3 regions of the Rahnella sp. 1L-D-7-B-C2 genome follow, and region 1 is predicted to be linked to each of the others. Evidence: predicted binding sites of a transcription regulator. Region 1 holds the regulator's gene; each other region holds the start of a gene.
What was found. Region 1 encodes Fur, which represses iron uptake genes when iron is present. Its sites were predicted from a motif close to ATAATAATGAGAACNACTATCAA; they were not measured.

Region 1 (4,775 bases):
AACCGATTCGCTGATGAGCTGCTCAATCTCCTTCGCGGCCTGCGCGCTGCGCTGTGCCAGATTACGCACTTCGCTGGCGACCACGGCAAATCCGCGCCCCTGTTCACCTGCGCGCGCGGCTTCTACCGCAGCGTTCAGCGCCAGAATGTTGGTCTGGAAGGCAATGCTGTTGATGACCGAGGTTATCTCAGCAATTTTCTTCGAGCTGCCGGAAATATCTTTCATGGTACTGACAACGTCGGCCACAATGTTGCCGCCTTTGCGGGCGGTGCCAGACGCTTCAATCACCAGCTGGCTGGCGTGATGGGCGTTGTCGGCGTTATGTTTCACCGTTGCGGTCAGCTCTTCCATGCTGGCTGCCGTTTCTTCCAGCGCCGAGGCCTGCTCTTCCGTACGGGAAGAGAGATCGTTATTGCCGGCAGAAATTTCGGACGCTCCCTGATAAATGTTGTTGGTACAGTTGCGGATGGTTTGAACCGTGTTCACCAGGCTGGCTTGCATGATGTTGAGTAACGGGATCAGCTTACCGGCACAGTTTTTACCAAACTCTTCCATTTGATTTGTCAGATCACCGCTGGCAATCAGTGCAAACTGATCGCGGATCTTATCCAGCGGTTTCACCAGCGCCATAACAAGATAGCGGTCAGTCAGCAGCAGAATAATCAGACCAATGATGAACGCTGTAATCTGAATCACTTTGCTGACGTAGGTCAGATGGTTAGATTCCGTTTGCGCCGCGCTGAAGTCCACGGCAATCTGGCCGCTGACTTTTTGCATTGCCGCGCCAAAATCACGGCTCAGCGGCGGAACGGTGGTGTTCGCTAACTGATTGTAGACATCGATATTTTTGTTGCTGGCAGCCTCAAACAACGGGTTGACGCCCTGGGCGACAAGACTTTCCCAGCTGGCAAGCAACTCCTGAACCGCAGATTCTTCCAGGCCCGGATGTGGCGCAGCTTTAAATCCCGCCAAAGCCTGAGTCAGGCCATCGAGAGACTGTTTTGCGCTATCAAAAATTTCCGGCCCTTTGGTCGGATCGGCCTGAAGCTGCGAGACGGCACGGCTCAAACGGGTGACGGTACGAAAATACTGATCATTTCCTTTGCTGATCAGCGCCATGTTGTTGACGAGTTCGGAACTGTTCCTGGTGTTTTGGGTCAGTGTGTTAAGCGAGCTGACGGTGTAAAGCGATACACCGGCCCACATGACGCAAAAAACGCCAAGAATGGCTAATAAAGCGGTCCTGATGGTAATGTTTTTCAAAAACTGCACGATATGCCTCTCTCGAAACATGACTGTTTCTGGTCTGAGGATTGAGGGGGATGCGGAGAATCAAGACATGTAACCAGCGGGCGGGTGCCTCTGGACATGTTTGAACACCTCTCCGGGCATCGATTTCTTTATTATGTTGAGATTGCTCTCGCATCATCTATCGGCTGAGCGTGCTTAAACTTAAGGAGTGCGTCGGACTATTTCTTCACTTTGCTTTTAACCTCAATACCTTTGAGGTTAAACACAGACATTCAAAAGACACGAAGGCGATAACACTTAAAAAGTTTGGCCGATAAACTTATTCGTCAGTTAAGAAGGCGCGCAGAAGCATATTCTCCGCCACGCGAGTTTGCTATTATCAGCGTTATTATTGCCTGCAATGTAGGGCTTATCATTGAGAACAAGAGGTTAGACATCTTATGGCCGTAGTAGGAATCTTCTTTGGATCCGATACAGGTAACACCGAAAACATCGCAAAAATGATCCAGAAACAACTGGGTAAAGATGTTGCTGAGGTGCATGACATTGCGAAGAGCAGCAAAGAGGATCTGGAAAAATTCGATATTTTGCTGATCGGTATTCCAACCTGGTATTACGGTGAAGCCCAGTGTGACTGGGATGACTTCTTCCCTAGCCTGGAAGAGATCGACTTCGAAGGTAAGCTGGTTGCGCTGTTTGGCTGTGGCGATCAGGAAGACTATGCAGAATATTTCTGTGACGCACTGGGCACCGTGCGCGACATCATTGAGCCACGCGGCGCGGTGATTGTGGGTCACTGGCCAACCGAAGGCTACCACTTCGAAGCCTCAAAAGGTCTGGCCGATGATAAACACTTCATCGGACTGGCGATTGACGAAGACCGTCAGCCTGAATTAACCAATGAGCGCGTTGATGCGTGGGTTAAGCAAATTACAGAAGAATTGAGCCTTTCAGAAATTATTGGCTAAAAACCCTGTTGGCCCTGAGGATTTATTCTACAATTGAAGGGCCAAACTATTACTGAAATTAACAATTTAGCCACAACAAAATTGTTACTTTCCGTAGTATCAAGGTACACTGAGTTCATCTGTTTTTTCTATCGATCAAGTCGTTGCATTATCTGGTGTGACTGGCATTTAGTGATCTTTATTAACAGGCAATCGTTTAGGGGATCGGCACACTTCCGTTAAACGAAGGATCCTAAACGAACAATTTTGTGCCGCTGATGCCACAGGCTCCATGCCTCAACTTGATTAGCACATAGTAACAGGACTGAATCCGCATGACTGACAACAACACCGCACTGAAGAAAGCCGGCTTAAAAGTCACGCTTCCGCGCCTTAAAATCCTGGAAGTGCTGCAAGCGCCGGAAGGTCATCACGTGAGTGCGGAAGATCTGTACAAACAACTGATTGATATGGGTGAAGAGATTGGTCTGGCGACGGTTTACCGCGTTTTGAACCAGTTTGATGACGCCGGTATCGTGACCCGTCATAACTTCGAAGGCGGCAAATCCGTATTCGAACTGACCCAGCAACATCACCACGACCACCTGATCTGCTTAGATTGTGGCCGCGTGATTGAATTCCGCGACGAATATATCGAAGGTCGTCAGCGTGAAATCGCTAAGAAACATGGCATCAAACTGACCAACCACAGCCTGTACCTGTACGGTCACTGTGAAGCAGGCGATTGCCGCGAAGATGATTCTTTGCACAATGATAAACCCGCGCAGTAATCTGCCCGGTTCGGCGAAGTTGCCGTCAACGTAAAGACTTAACTAACCGCTGAAAAGCGGTTTTTTTTGGCCTACGCGATGAACATCAGATGTAAAAAACCCCGGAAAACCGGGGTTTTGTTTTTTAGCCTCAGGCGGTTTCGCTTAAAGCTTATCTGTCACCGGCTCTGCACGGCTGAAGCGTTTACCATCCGCAGACGCGGAGCGTACCCAGACGTCACCGGTGATTTGCGGTTTTTGAACATCATCATAACGCTGCCATTGCTTGCCACCGTCGACGGAATACTCTATCGCCAGCCCGGGCAGCGACGTATTCGCCTGAAGTTTTCCGCCGTTCACCTGCGCGCCCGGCACAGGCAGACGATAAGCAACGCCTGCCGCATCCATTTTCGGTAACTCTCGCTGCCCCATCAGGTTGGCGAAGCGCAGCCAGTCGGTGTGCAGTGCTTTGGTATCGACGTGATGAGTTTTACCACCGGCGAATTCGCGTCCTGCCTTATAATCCATTTCCCAGTTTGCCCGGTGCCAGGCACGTTCTGCCAGCGGCAACAGTCGCGGATAGATCATGTATTCCATCCGGTCATCGGTACGCACCACTTCGCTCCACAGTTGTGCGGAAATCCCGTACGCGCCCGGCCAGGGTTTGTCACTTTTCGCCTCGAAAGCGTTACCGTCACGATCGACAGAGGTTTCAGCATTCTGCGGCAGGTTATCCGGTGCGAAGCTGAAAACTTTCGCTTCATCGCTGTAACGTGTACCCCAATAGAACCCCTTTTCCAGCGGAGTCACTTCGTACGGGAAGTCGAAGTAAACGTAATCCGGATTCGAAATTGTCACTTCGAAGCCTTTGTTCGCCCAATCGTTTACTGAGTCGAAACCGCCCCAATAGAGCGTATCCCAGAAGTTTACGCCGATACGTTTAGTGGCGAAGGAACTGGCATCTCTGGCATCTTTCAGGCCGTCCTGCCATGCCTGCATTCTTTCGATACCGTGGGCATTCACCAGCTTGCTGACTTCCATTGCGAAGTAACTTGGCAGATGCTCAACGTCCGCGACTTTGCCGGAAGAAATCATTGCCTGACAGACCTGTGACTGCGCCCAGGGTTTATCCTGCTTGCTCAGATCAATCACGCCTTTTGCCGGATCGATCTTACCGTTTTTATCCTGATAGCCCGGACCGAGGAAGATGTTTTTCGCCTCGTCACCGCCAAAATGCCAGGTGCTGAGCGGCTGTCCGGCCTCTTTGTGCATTTGGGCGATTTCGCCAATCACTTTATCTGCAAAGCGTTTGGACGATTCCATACAAGGGTTCAGATACCCGTGGCGATCATAGAACTGGACGCCGGTAGTATTTGAGGTGTCAGTCGGATCCAGCAGGCGGAACTCATTGGCTTCTTCCTCTTTACCCGCCGCATGCAGTTTTCGGTAACGCGCCTCCATTGAAATCACCGCCGCACGGGCGTGCGCAGGCATGTCGATTTCCGGGATCACGTTGATCTGACGCGCATTGGCGTACTTCACAATCTCGATGTAATCGGCACGGGAGAAATGCCCGCTGCCGTTGTTGTCCGAATCCGGGCCAGAACCCAACTGCGGCAACAGGCATTTGGTTTCAGTCAGGTCGTGACAGCGTTTACTGCCGATATCCGTGAGCTCCGGCAAGCCAGGGATCTCGATGCGCCAGCCCTCATCATCGCTAAGATGGAAGTGGAAAGTATTCAGTTTGTATGCGGACATCTGGTCGAGTAATCGCAGAACCGCGGCTTTAGAATGGAAGTTGCGGCCA
Region 2 (4,775 bases), on a different contig from region 1:
GCGGTGGCGTCGACCATGCCGTAGCCCGGCACGTTCATGTAATCCACATTGGAATCCGCGATTGGCGTACCGCTGTTGGTATAGCTCTGACGACTGGTGGCTTCGGCTTTTTTGCCTTTGACAAAGGTCGCAGTGACGGCGGTGCCGTAAACGCCGGATGGATCATCCCATGCTACGCCCGCGACCAGTTTCATTGGCGGAACGCTGTCGAGATCGACGTACTTGTCGCCCGCATAGCTGGATTTGGATTTACCCTGCGCATAACCCAGTGCGAAGGTCGTGCTCAAACCGTTCACGTCGCTAAACCATGTACCGTAATCGATTTTGGTGCTCAGCTCGCCGCCGTAGATATACGCTTTATCACGGTTTTCAGCCTGATAGATCGTATAAATGTTGGAAGGCACGTTGGTGAACATGTTGCCGTTTTTAGCACGTGTGTAACGGGTATTGGCGATAAAGTTTTTGTAGGTGTTGTAGAACACCGACGTTTTGAAGCTCACGCCTTGCGTCGCTTCACCTTTCACGCCCCACTCGACGTTATTGCTGGTTTCAGTTTTCAGATCGGTATTACCGATCAGCGCGTACTGCGCTGCACCGGCGTAAGAAGAGCCGAGGTTCCATGAGCCGTAAAGCTGGCTGGCATCCGGGAACTGTGCGCCGCGTTTGTACTGCAGGTACGTCATCAATTTTGGCGTCAGATCATAGGTGAAGGCCAGAGACGGCAGAACCTGTGTATCCGAATTGGCTTTACCGTACAGGGTTGAGACGGAGTCTTCTGAAACGACGTTGTTGGAGAGATCGGACAGGTCTTTCGACTTAGTGTTCTGATACGCCACGCGCACCGCCGGGATCACCGAGAAGTTATGGCCGTCGAGGTCAAACTTCATGGTGTCTTGCAGGAAGCCGCCTAACACGTAAGTCCGGCTGTTAGCTTCCGGTTGCATGGTGGTGGTGTAAATGCTCTGCGCAGGCGTTTCGCGGAACGGACGTTCGGTGTCAGACACGCGACCGTTGATCCCGGCGCTCAGTTCGTGACGTCCCAACGTTTTCAGCCAGCTGGTTTCTGCGCCGTAGGTGTCGGTGTCATAGTTAGAATACACGTTCATCATCTGCTTGCTGGCGTTTGGCATGTAGGTGTTGTCGTGCGCCTGCGTGTACTGGTAATAGACTTTCGAAACGACCGCATCGGCGAAATCGTTAAACGGCGTCCATTCGTCTTTCAGGCTCGCGCCCCAGCGACGGGTGTTGCTTTGCTGCTGCGCCGTGCCGAGCACGCTGTTGCCAGCGCTGTCCCAGGCATCGTAATGGGTGTGATTCACTTTCTCGTAGTAATCGAGCGTGCCGGTGAATTTGTGCTCATCATTCGGCTGCCAGATCCCGGAGGTCATGATAGCGGTGGAGTGCCAGTTAGCCGGATACGCATCATGCGTGCCGCTGTTATTGCTGGTTTCCTGACCGTCGCGGCGGCTGATCGCCACTAATCCACGCAACTCCTGATCGCCCGCGGCGGCGGTGATACCGTTATGCCAGGAGCGATCTGAAGAGCTGTAATCCGACTGATAACCGAAGTAAGTTTCTTTGCCCGGACGCAGATAATCGTCTGCGGATTTCGGCAGGAAGGAGACGGCACCGCCGATGGAGGTGTTGGCGCGCTCGGCGGAGGTGGCGCCGGACTCGATATCCACCTGACCGTACATATACGGGTCGATGTAATCACGGCCAATGCCGAAAGTGCCCAGACCCGCGCGGCTTGCATAAGCGCGGCCAGTGGCGCTTGGCTGAGGAATACCATCGACGTCAATGCTGACGCGATTACTTTCCAGACCACGGATGTTATAGCCGGTGTAGCCTGCGCGGTCGAAGCCGCTTTTACCGTTGCCGGAACCGCCGCTGGAACCCGTTGCGCTGATCAGCGGTTCATAACGCATGATCGACCCGAAATCTTTGCCGCCTTTTTTTTGCATATCGGCAGCGGAAATTGTGGTTTTTGAGCCCGGTTTTTTATCCGGTAGCGTCTCAGTCACGGTCATCACTTCTTCGTGGCTCTGCGCCAGATCCTGAGCGGTGCGTACTGGTTTCTTCTTGATCACGTCAGAAGGCTTTGTTTGGTTTTGTGCCAGATCGGTACTTTCTTTAACGGCATCCGCTGCGTTAACGTTAAAGGTGGTGGTGAGAATCGTCCCCATTAAAACGACGTTTTTCACCAAACCCTGCTGTGAAAAGGATTTGAACATGTGTTTTTAGTCCTGCACTAATTTTTAAGTTCTGCTCAACAAAACTGCCCTGCAAATGCTAAGACGCAAGTTAGGATCTCTTCCTGAGAATGCCTTTGTCCTTATAAAATATGGGTTTATTGATACGCGATACCCACTTCGGCTTGGTGCGAATGATAATGATACTGATAATTGTTATCAACTAATGTTAAAGATAAATGCCTTTCTTAACGAAATCTTTGCACTTTGTCGGCGGATTTGCGTTAGGGCACGCATCTTTACAACCACTAAACCCGCCGTTAGAGTGGTTATAAGAACTGTACAGTACAGTTTAGCGCCCGGCAGGCATCTGCTGTCAGGCTTGAAGAGTGAACAGGAGTGAGGATGAAAGTTCGTACCGAAGCCCGACGGGAAGCGATTGTCGAAGCTGCCGCCGCGTTGTTTAAAGAAACGGGCTATGAGCGCGCGTCCATGAACGAGCTGGCCAGACGCCTCGGCGGTTCCAAAGCCACGCTGTACAGTTATTTCCCATCAAAAGAAGCGCTGCTGGTTGCCGTCGTGAAAGCCTGCACCACCGGGCATCTTTCAGAAGCAGTTAACGGCCTCGCTGCGCCGTTCCCGGATCTCGATTTAGAAACCGTACTCACGCGTTTTGGCGAAAGAATGCTGCTGGTGCTGACCAACGACGGCGAAGCGCTGGCGGTATACCGCATGGTGATCGCGGAAGCCGGGCATTCCGATATCGGCATGCTGTTCCACGATTCCGGGCCGGGAGAAGCCATTCAGGCGCTGGCCGGATTTATGGCGATAGCGATGGAAAAGGGGCAACTGGCGAAGGCCGACGCACTTTTGCGCGCGCAACAATTTCTGGCGCTGGTCACGGCACAAACCAATATGCGGCTTTATCAGCAAAACCCCGAGCCGCTGGAGATCGCCGAGATCCGCCAGCTGGTTCTCAACGCCGTCGATATGTTTTTACGCGGTGGCGTGCGCTAAGACGCTTGCTGAAAACATTGCTAAGATATATCTTTCAGGGCAACAGATTCCCTGAAAGAGAAAACAATATGGAACAACCTCGTCAAGATTCCCCTGCTGCAAACTTGCCGGTTCGTGTAAAAAATGAACTGGCTTTTCGCACCCTCACCGTTAAACGCAGCGAAAGCGTGGCGGGTTGTTTTAAACGCATCGTCCTCGGCGGTGAAGACCTCAGGGGCTTCAACTCCCGTGGCTTTGATGATCACATCAAACTGTTTTTCCCAGCCAATGTGGGTGATGTGATCACCGCACCGGTCGCCACCGAAGAGGGCATCGTCTGGGGCGAAGGCCCGCGTCCGCTAAACCGCGAATACACGCCGTTGCATTTTGATGCACAGGCAAATGAGTTAACGCTCGATTTTTATCTCCACGACGGCGGCGTTGCGAGTGAATGGTCGGCTGGCGCAAAACCTGGTGACACCTTGATCATTGGCGGTCCGCGCGGGTCGCTTATCATCCCGACCGACTATCAGTGGCAATTGTATCTGTGCGATGAAACTGGCCTTCCGGCGCTGAAACGTCGTCTCGGTGAACTGGAACAGGCGGCAACTGATGTGAAAATCACCGTGCTGGTGAAAGTGAAAAACGCCGGTTGCGAGGGTTATCTGCAAGAGGGATCCGGCTTTGATATTCAATGGATTATCGGCGAAGACGCGCTGGTGCAAAAGGTGAAAAGCCTGCCGCTGCCGGACAACAATTACTACGTCTGGGCGACCGGCGAAGGCAAACTGGTAAAAGGTCTGAATGATTATTTCACTGTGGATCAGGGGCTCGATCCGGCCTATGTGCGCTGCGTGGCGTACTGGCACGATAAATAATGCTGATGAATAAACAACACCGCCGCGAAAGGATGTTTGAAACCGGAGATATCCGGTTACTGATGCTGCATTTTTTACAGCAGCGCCCGGCACATGGCTATGAGCTAATCAAAGCAATAGAAGAATTAGCCAAAGGTGAATACACGCCGAGCGCCAGTATTATTTATCCGAATCTGACGTTTCTGGAAGAGCAGGCGTTAATCACGTCCAGCCAGGAAGAGGGCGGTAAAAAACAATATGCAATCACGGCGGAAGGCGCAGAATCGCTGGCGGGGCAGGGTGAGTTATTGAAATCAGTGTCAGAGAAACTGCTTTCGCTGGCGATATTATCCAATAACCGCAGTATTCCTGAAATGCAGCGTGCGATAAACAATATCCGCATGGCGTTAAATCTGCGGCTGGCCAAAGGCCCTATCGAGCAGGAGACGCTGTATAAAATTACTGATGCGTTGGATCGCGCGACCAAAGAAATTGAGCGCAGCTGATGTCTTGACCTGTGATAAAAAGAAAAAGCCTCCGGGTAATTTGGAGGCTTTTTGCTTTTCACAGGGGAATTAATTCTCTTCGGGCCACGGTGTCAGGATTTCATATCCGTCTTTAGTCACCGCTACCATATGCTCCCATTGTGCAGACAACGAGTGATCTTTAGTGACTACCGTCCAGCCATCGCCGAGCACTTTATTCTGCTTCTTACCGGCGTTGAGCATTG
Region 3 (4,775 bases), on a different contig from region 1:
CGATATTGAGTATCTATATATATCAATCATTAAGGATGATAATGAAAATTAAACCTCTTAGCCTCGCCGTTACTGCCCTTCTGCTTTCAACTACTGCCTCTGCCGATAATACTCAGCCCGAACTCAGTCAGCGTGAAGTGACGCTGCTGACCGTCGATGGCCTGCAGTTTAAAGATCTGAATCATTCCGGAAAACTCGAACCCTACGAGGACTGGCGGCTTACGCCACAAGAACGCGCAGCAGATCTGGTCAAACGCATGACGCTGGAAGAAAAAGCGGGCGTGATGATGCACGGTTCGGCACCGACGGCCAACAGCCCGATCGGCGCAGGCACACATTATGATATGGCCGCCGCGAGAAAGATGATCGAAGGCGCCAAAGTGAACAGCCTGATCACCCGGCTGTCAGCGGACGACCCGGCAGTGATGGCGGAAGAAAACAACAAACTCCAGCAAATCGCCGAAACCACGCGGCTGGGCATTCCGGTCACCATCAGCAGCGATCCGCGTAACTCGTTCGAATATCTGATTGGTGCCAGCACCTCTTCCGGCAAGTTCACCCAATGGCCGGAAACGCTGGGGCTGGCCGCGATTGGCAATGAGAAAGTCACCCGCCGCTACGCCGATATCATCCGTCAGGAATATCTGGCGGTCGGCATCCGCGAAGCTCTTTCTCCGCAGGCGGATCTGGCCACCGAACCGCGCTGGGCACGCATCAGCGGCACTTTCGGCGAAGACCCGACCCGCGTTCATAATATGGTGCGCGGCTACGTCGAAGGGATGCAAAACGGCGCAGACGGCCTGAATCCGGGCAGCGTCATTTCGGTCGTCAAACACTGGGTCGGCTACGGCGCGGCTGAAAACGGTTTCGACAGTCACAATGTTTACGGCAAGAACGCCGTGTTCCCCGGCAACAATCTCAAAGAACATATTTATCCGTTTACCGGCGCGTTTGAAGCCAACGTTGCCAGCGTCATGCCGACCTACTCAATTCTGAAAAATGTCTCCATCGAAGGCAAACCGCTGGAGCAGGTGGGCGCAGGCTTCAGCCATCAGCTCCTGACTGATATTTTGCGCGGACAATATGGCTTCAAAGGCGTGATCCTCAGCGACTGGCTGATCACCAGCACCTGCGATGACGTCTGCATCAACGGCGCGCCGGAAGGCACGGAGCCGGTACCGGGCGGAATGTCGTGGGGAGTCGAAGATCTGACGCCGCAGCAGCGATTCGTCAAAGCGGTGAAGGCCGGTGTCGATCAGTTTGGCGGCGTCACCGACTCCCAGCTGCTGGTCAGCGCGGTGAAAGAAAAACAGCTGACGCAAGTACGCCTGAACGAATCGGTGATGCGCATTCTTGAGCAGAAATTCCAGACCGGTTTGTTTGAAAATCCTTACGTCGATGTGCAAAAAGCGGTGCAAACCGTCGGACGAGCTGACTGGCAGAAAGAAGCCAACGCCGCACAGGGGCATTCGCTGGTGCTGCTGCAAAATTCCGGTGATGTATTACCGCTGAAAAAAGGCCAAAAAATCTGGCTATACGGTATCGCACCGAAAGCCGCCGAAGCTGCCGGTTTTACCGTGGTTGATTCGCCGGAGAAAGCCGACGTGGCCCTTATCCGCGCGCAGACCCCGTATGAAAAACTGCATCATGCGTGGTTCTTTGGTAAACGTCATCACGAAGGATCGCTGGAGTTTACCGGCGATAATGCAGATTATCAGGCCATCGTAAACGCAAGCAAACATGTGCCAACAGTTGTGACGGTGTATCTCGATCGCCCGGCAATTCTGAGCAACGTGAAGGATAAAGCCAAAGCCATCGTGGGGAATTTTGGCGTCAGCGATGCCGTGCTGTTTACCCGCCTCACCAGCGGCGAAGCCTTTACCGGCAAACTGCCGTTCGAGCTGCCGTCCTCTATGGACGCGGTGCTAAAACAGCAATCAGATATGCCGCACGACAGCGAATCTCCGCTGTTTGATATCGGGTTTGGGCTGGCGCGCTAGTTCCTTCAATAATCTGCGCCGTCACGGCTTTTGTCGTGGCGGCGTATCTTCTGACAATTATCTGCACTGCCATTCATCCCCCTTTACGCTGATCACATCCCCGAACATCCCCTCCGTTTCGCTCAAACAAAAACCACAAAACCCATGATTTTCATGCGGATAAAATGTAGTCACTTCACACTTTTTGAATAAAGTTCACTTGAATTTGTAAAATAATAATGATAACAATTATCATTAAGTTTAACATTCGTCTCGTTTTCGTAAATACCCAGCCTTTTTTTGGCCGGGCTTTCGTGCGGAACGTGGTTGGCTTCTGGGTTTATTTACACACGCATCAATTAATTACCCGATTATTGATCGGGTTATTTATAGGGATTATTACTATGTTGTTGGCTTTTCCCCTCAAACGCTCGGTGCTTTTGTGCGCCATGGCCGTGGCCGTTCCGGCTTCCTCTTTGGCCGCAGAAGATACAGTGGTTATCAAGGCATCACAGGCTGATACCGCTGATGCTCCGACGCAGGGTTACAGTGCAAAAACGTCGAAAAGCGCGACCAAAACCGACCAGCCGTTAATCACTACCGGCCAGGCTGTTTCCGTCGTGACCCGTCAGCAGATGACCGATCAGAACGCTACAACGGTCAACGCCGCGCTGAACTATACGCCGGGCGTTTTCACCAACTTTGCCGGTGGCGCAACGCGTTATGACACCATCTCCCTGCGTGGCTTCCACGGCGGCGACGTCAACAACACCTTCCTTGATGGCCTGCGTATCCTGAGCGATGGTGCGAGCTATAACTCCATTCAGGTCGATCCGTGGTTCCTTGAACGTATTGATGTGGTGAAAGGCCCGTCCTCTGCCCTTTATGGCCAGAGCATTCCCGGCGGTGTGGTGGTTGAAACCACCAAGCGTCCGCAGTTTGCCGAAGAGGGCCATTTCCAGCTTTCCGGCGGCACGCAAAATACCAAGGGCGGCGCATTCGATTACACCAATGCGATCAACGACCAGTGGGCATTCCGCCTGACCGGTATGACCCGCAGCAGCGACACCCAGTACGATCACCAGCGCGAAGAGCGTTATGCGATTTCCCCGCAGCTGATGTGGCAGCCAGATGAAAACACCTCGCTGTTATTACGCGCCTACCTGCAAAAAGACCCGTCCGGCGGTTATCACGCTGCCGTGCCCGCTGACGGTAGCCTGTATGGCCAGAAACTGAGCCGTGGTTTCTTCGACGGCGAAACGGATCGCAACCAGTTCAAGCGCTGGGAGCAGATCTACAGCTACGAATTCCAGCACGCGTTTAACGACGTCTGGTCATTCCGCCAGAACGCTAACTACACCCATTCAAATACCGAACTGGATCAGGTGTATCAGGCAGGCTGGAACGCGGATCGTACGCTGATGAACCGTTACTATTCCGGTGAAAAATCTTCTCTTGATACCTTCGCGATTGATAACCAGCTTGAAGCCGATTTCGCCACCGGCGAACTGGCACACAAAGTGGTGCTGGGCTTTGACTATTCTCACTTCGTGAATGACCTGAAATCTGATGGCGCAACCGCCGGCACGCTGAACCCGTACACTGGTGTCGGCATCGACACGCTGGATTACTACAGCCACTCACGCGGCAAAAACCGTTACGAGCAGATGGGCACCTATCTGCAGGACGAAATGAGCTGGAACAAATGGTTCCTGACCCTGTCAGGCCGTTACGACACGCTGAAAACCGACAGCCGCAGCTACGAAAGCATCTACGGCACCGACAGCCACAGCGAGCGTAAAGACAGCCACTTCAACAGTCGCGCGTCACTGCTGTACGCCTTCGATAACGGGATTTCTCCTTACGTCAGCTACAGCCAGGCGATGACGCCATCTGCCCTGCCGGGCGCAGACGGCACGTTGCTGAAACCGATGCAGAGTGAGCAATACGAAGCCGGGATCAAATACCAGCCGGTAGGCACGTCTGACATGTACACCGCGGCACTGTATGACCTGACGCAAGACGACGTGGGCAACCGCGTAGTAGTCGGCAGCTATTACGAGCCAGCAGGTAAAATCCGTTCGCAGGGTCTGGAGCTGGAAGCCAAGAAACAGGTGACCGAGCGCTTCAACGTGATGGCCGGTTATACCTATAACAAAGTGCGTATTCGTGACGCGGCACAAAATAATGGCAACACGCCATATGTCACGCCTAAGCAAATGGCATCTATCTGGGGTCAGTATAAGACGCCAGTGGGTGTGGATCTGGGTGCAGGTGTGCGTTACATCGGTACACAGTGGGCGGATAATGAGAACACGCAGCACATGCCTTCCGCTACGCTGGTGGATGCTTCGCTGCGTATGAATCTGGTGCAGTTTAACCCGCAGCTGAAAGGCGCCTACGTGCAGCTGAACGCCAATAACCTGTTCGATAAGAAATACGTCGCAGCCTGTTATGGCACCAGCTATTGCTACTGGGGTCAGGAACGTACCGTGGTTGCAACCGTGGGTTACGATTTCTGATAGCTGAAGTGATTGATGGTTTTTTCCCTCCCCCTGCACAGGGGGAGTTGGAGCAAATCGCCTGGAGACGCTTTCAGACCGTCGGCAAATTTAACAGACGTAAACATCGCAAAAATTAATACAGATTTACCTCCCCTCCCCCAAGCCGCCATCCCAGGCTGACCGGCGTTATGCAGACACTGCGACTAAGTGAAAATGAAGCGCCAAATATTGGAAGCTATAATATTATTCTTAGTGGTAAAGGAGAGCCCGAAGGCAGGAGCGTGTTTTGAAC

Region 2: AC0Z7K_RS07900 (TonB-dependent receptor domain-containing protein) is a predicted target of Fur. The motif match lies at 2,393-2,415, and genes of this name have one in related genera.
Region 3: AC0Z7K_RS04130 (TonB-dependent siderophore receptor) is a predicted target of Fur. The motif match lies at 2,213-2,235, and genes of this name have one in related genera.

What each region holds. Positions count from the first base shown of each region.
Region 1 is NZ_JBXAVQ010000001.1:660,648-665,422, forward strand. Features, by position in the region: gene AC0Z7K_RS02970 (methyl-accepting chemotaxis protein) at 1-1,272, opposite strand, end outside; gene fldA (flavodoxin FldA) at 1,692-2,219, shown strand; gene fur (ferric iron uptake transcriptional regulator) at 2,534-2,989, shown strand; gene AC0Z7K_RS02985 (beta-N-acetylhexosaminidase) at 3,134-4,775, opposite strand, start outside.
Region 2 is NZ_JBXAVQ010000003.1:368,823-373,597, forward strand. Features, by position in the region: gene AC0Z7K_RS07900 (TonB-dependent receptor domain-containing protein) at 1-2,234, opposite strand, end outside; gene AC0Z7K_RS07905 (TetR/AcrR family transcriptional regulator) at 2,598-3,209, shown strand; gene AC0Z7K_RS07910 (siderophore-interacting protein) at 3,278-4,066, shown strand; gene AC0Z7K_RS07915 (PadR family transcriptional regulator) at 4,072-4,551, shown strand; gene map (type I methionyl aminopeptidase) at 4,621-4,775, opposite strand, start outside.
Region 3 is NZ_JBXAVQ010000002.1:126,514-131,288, forward strand. Features, by position in the region: gene AC0Z7K_RS04125 (glycoside hydrolase family 3 protein) at 42-2,000, shown strand; gene AC0Z7K_RS04130 (TonB-dependent siderophore receptor) at 2,384-4,501, shown strand.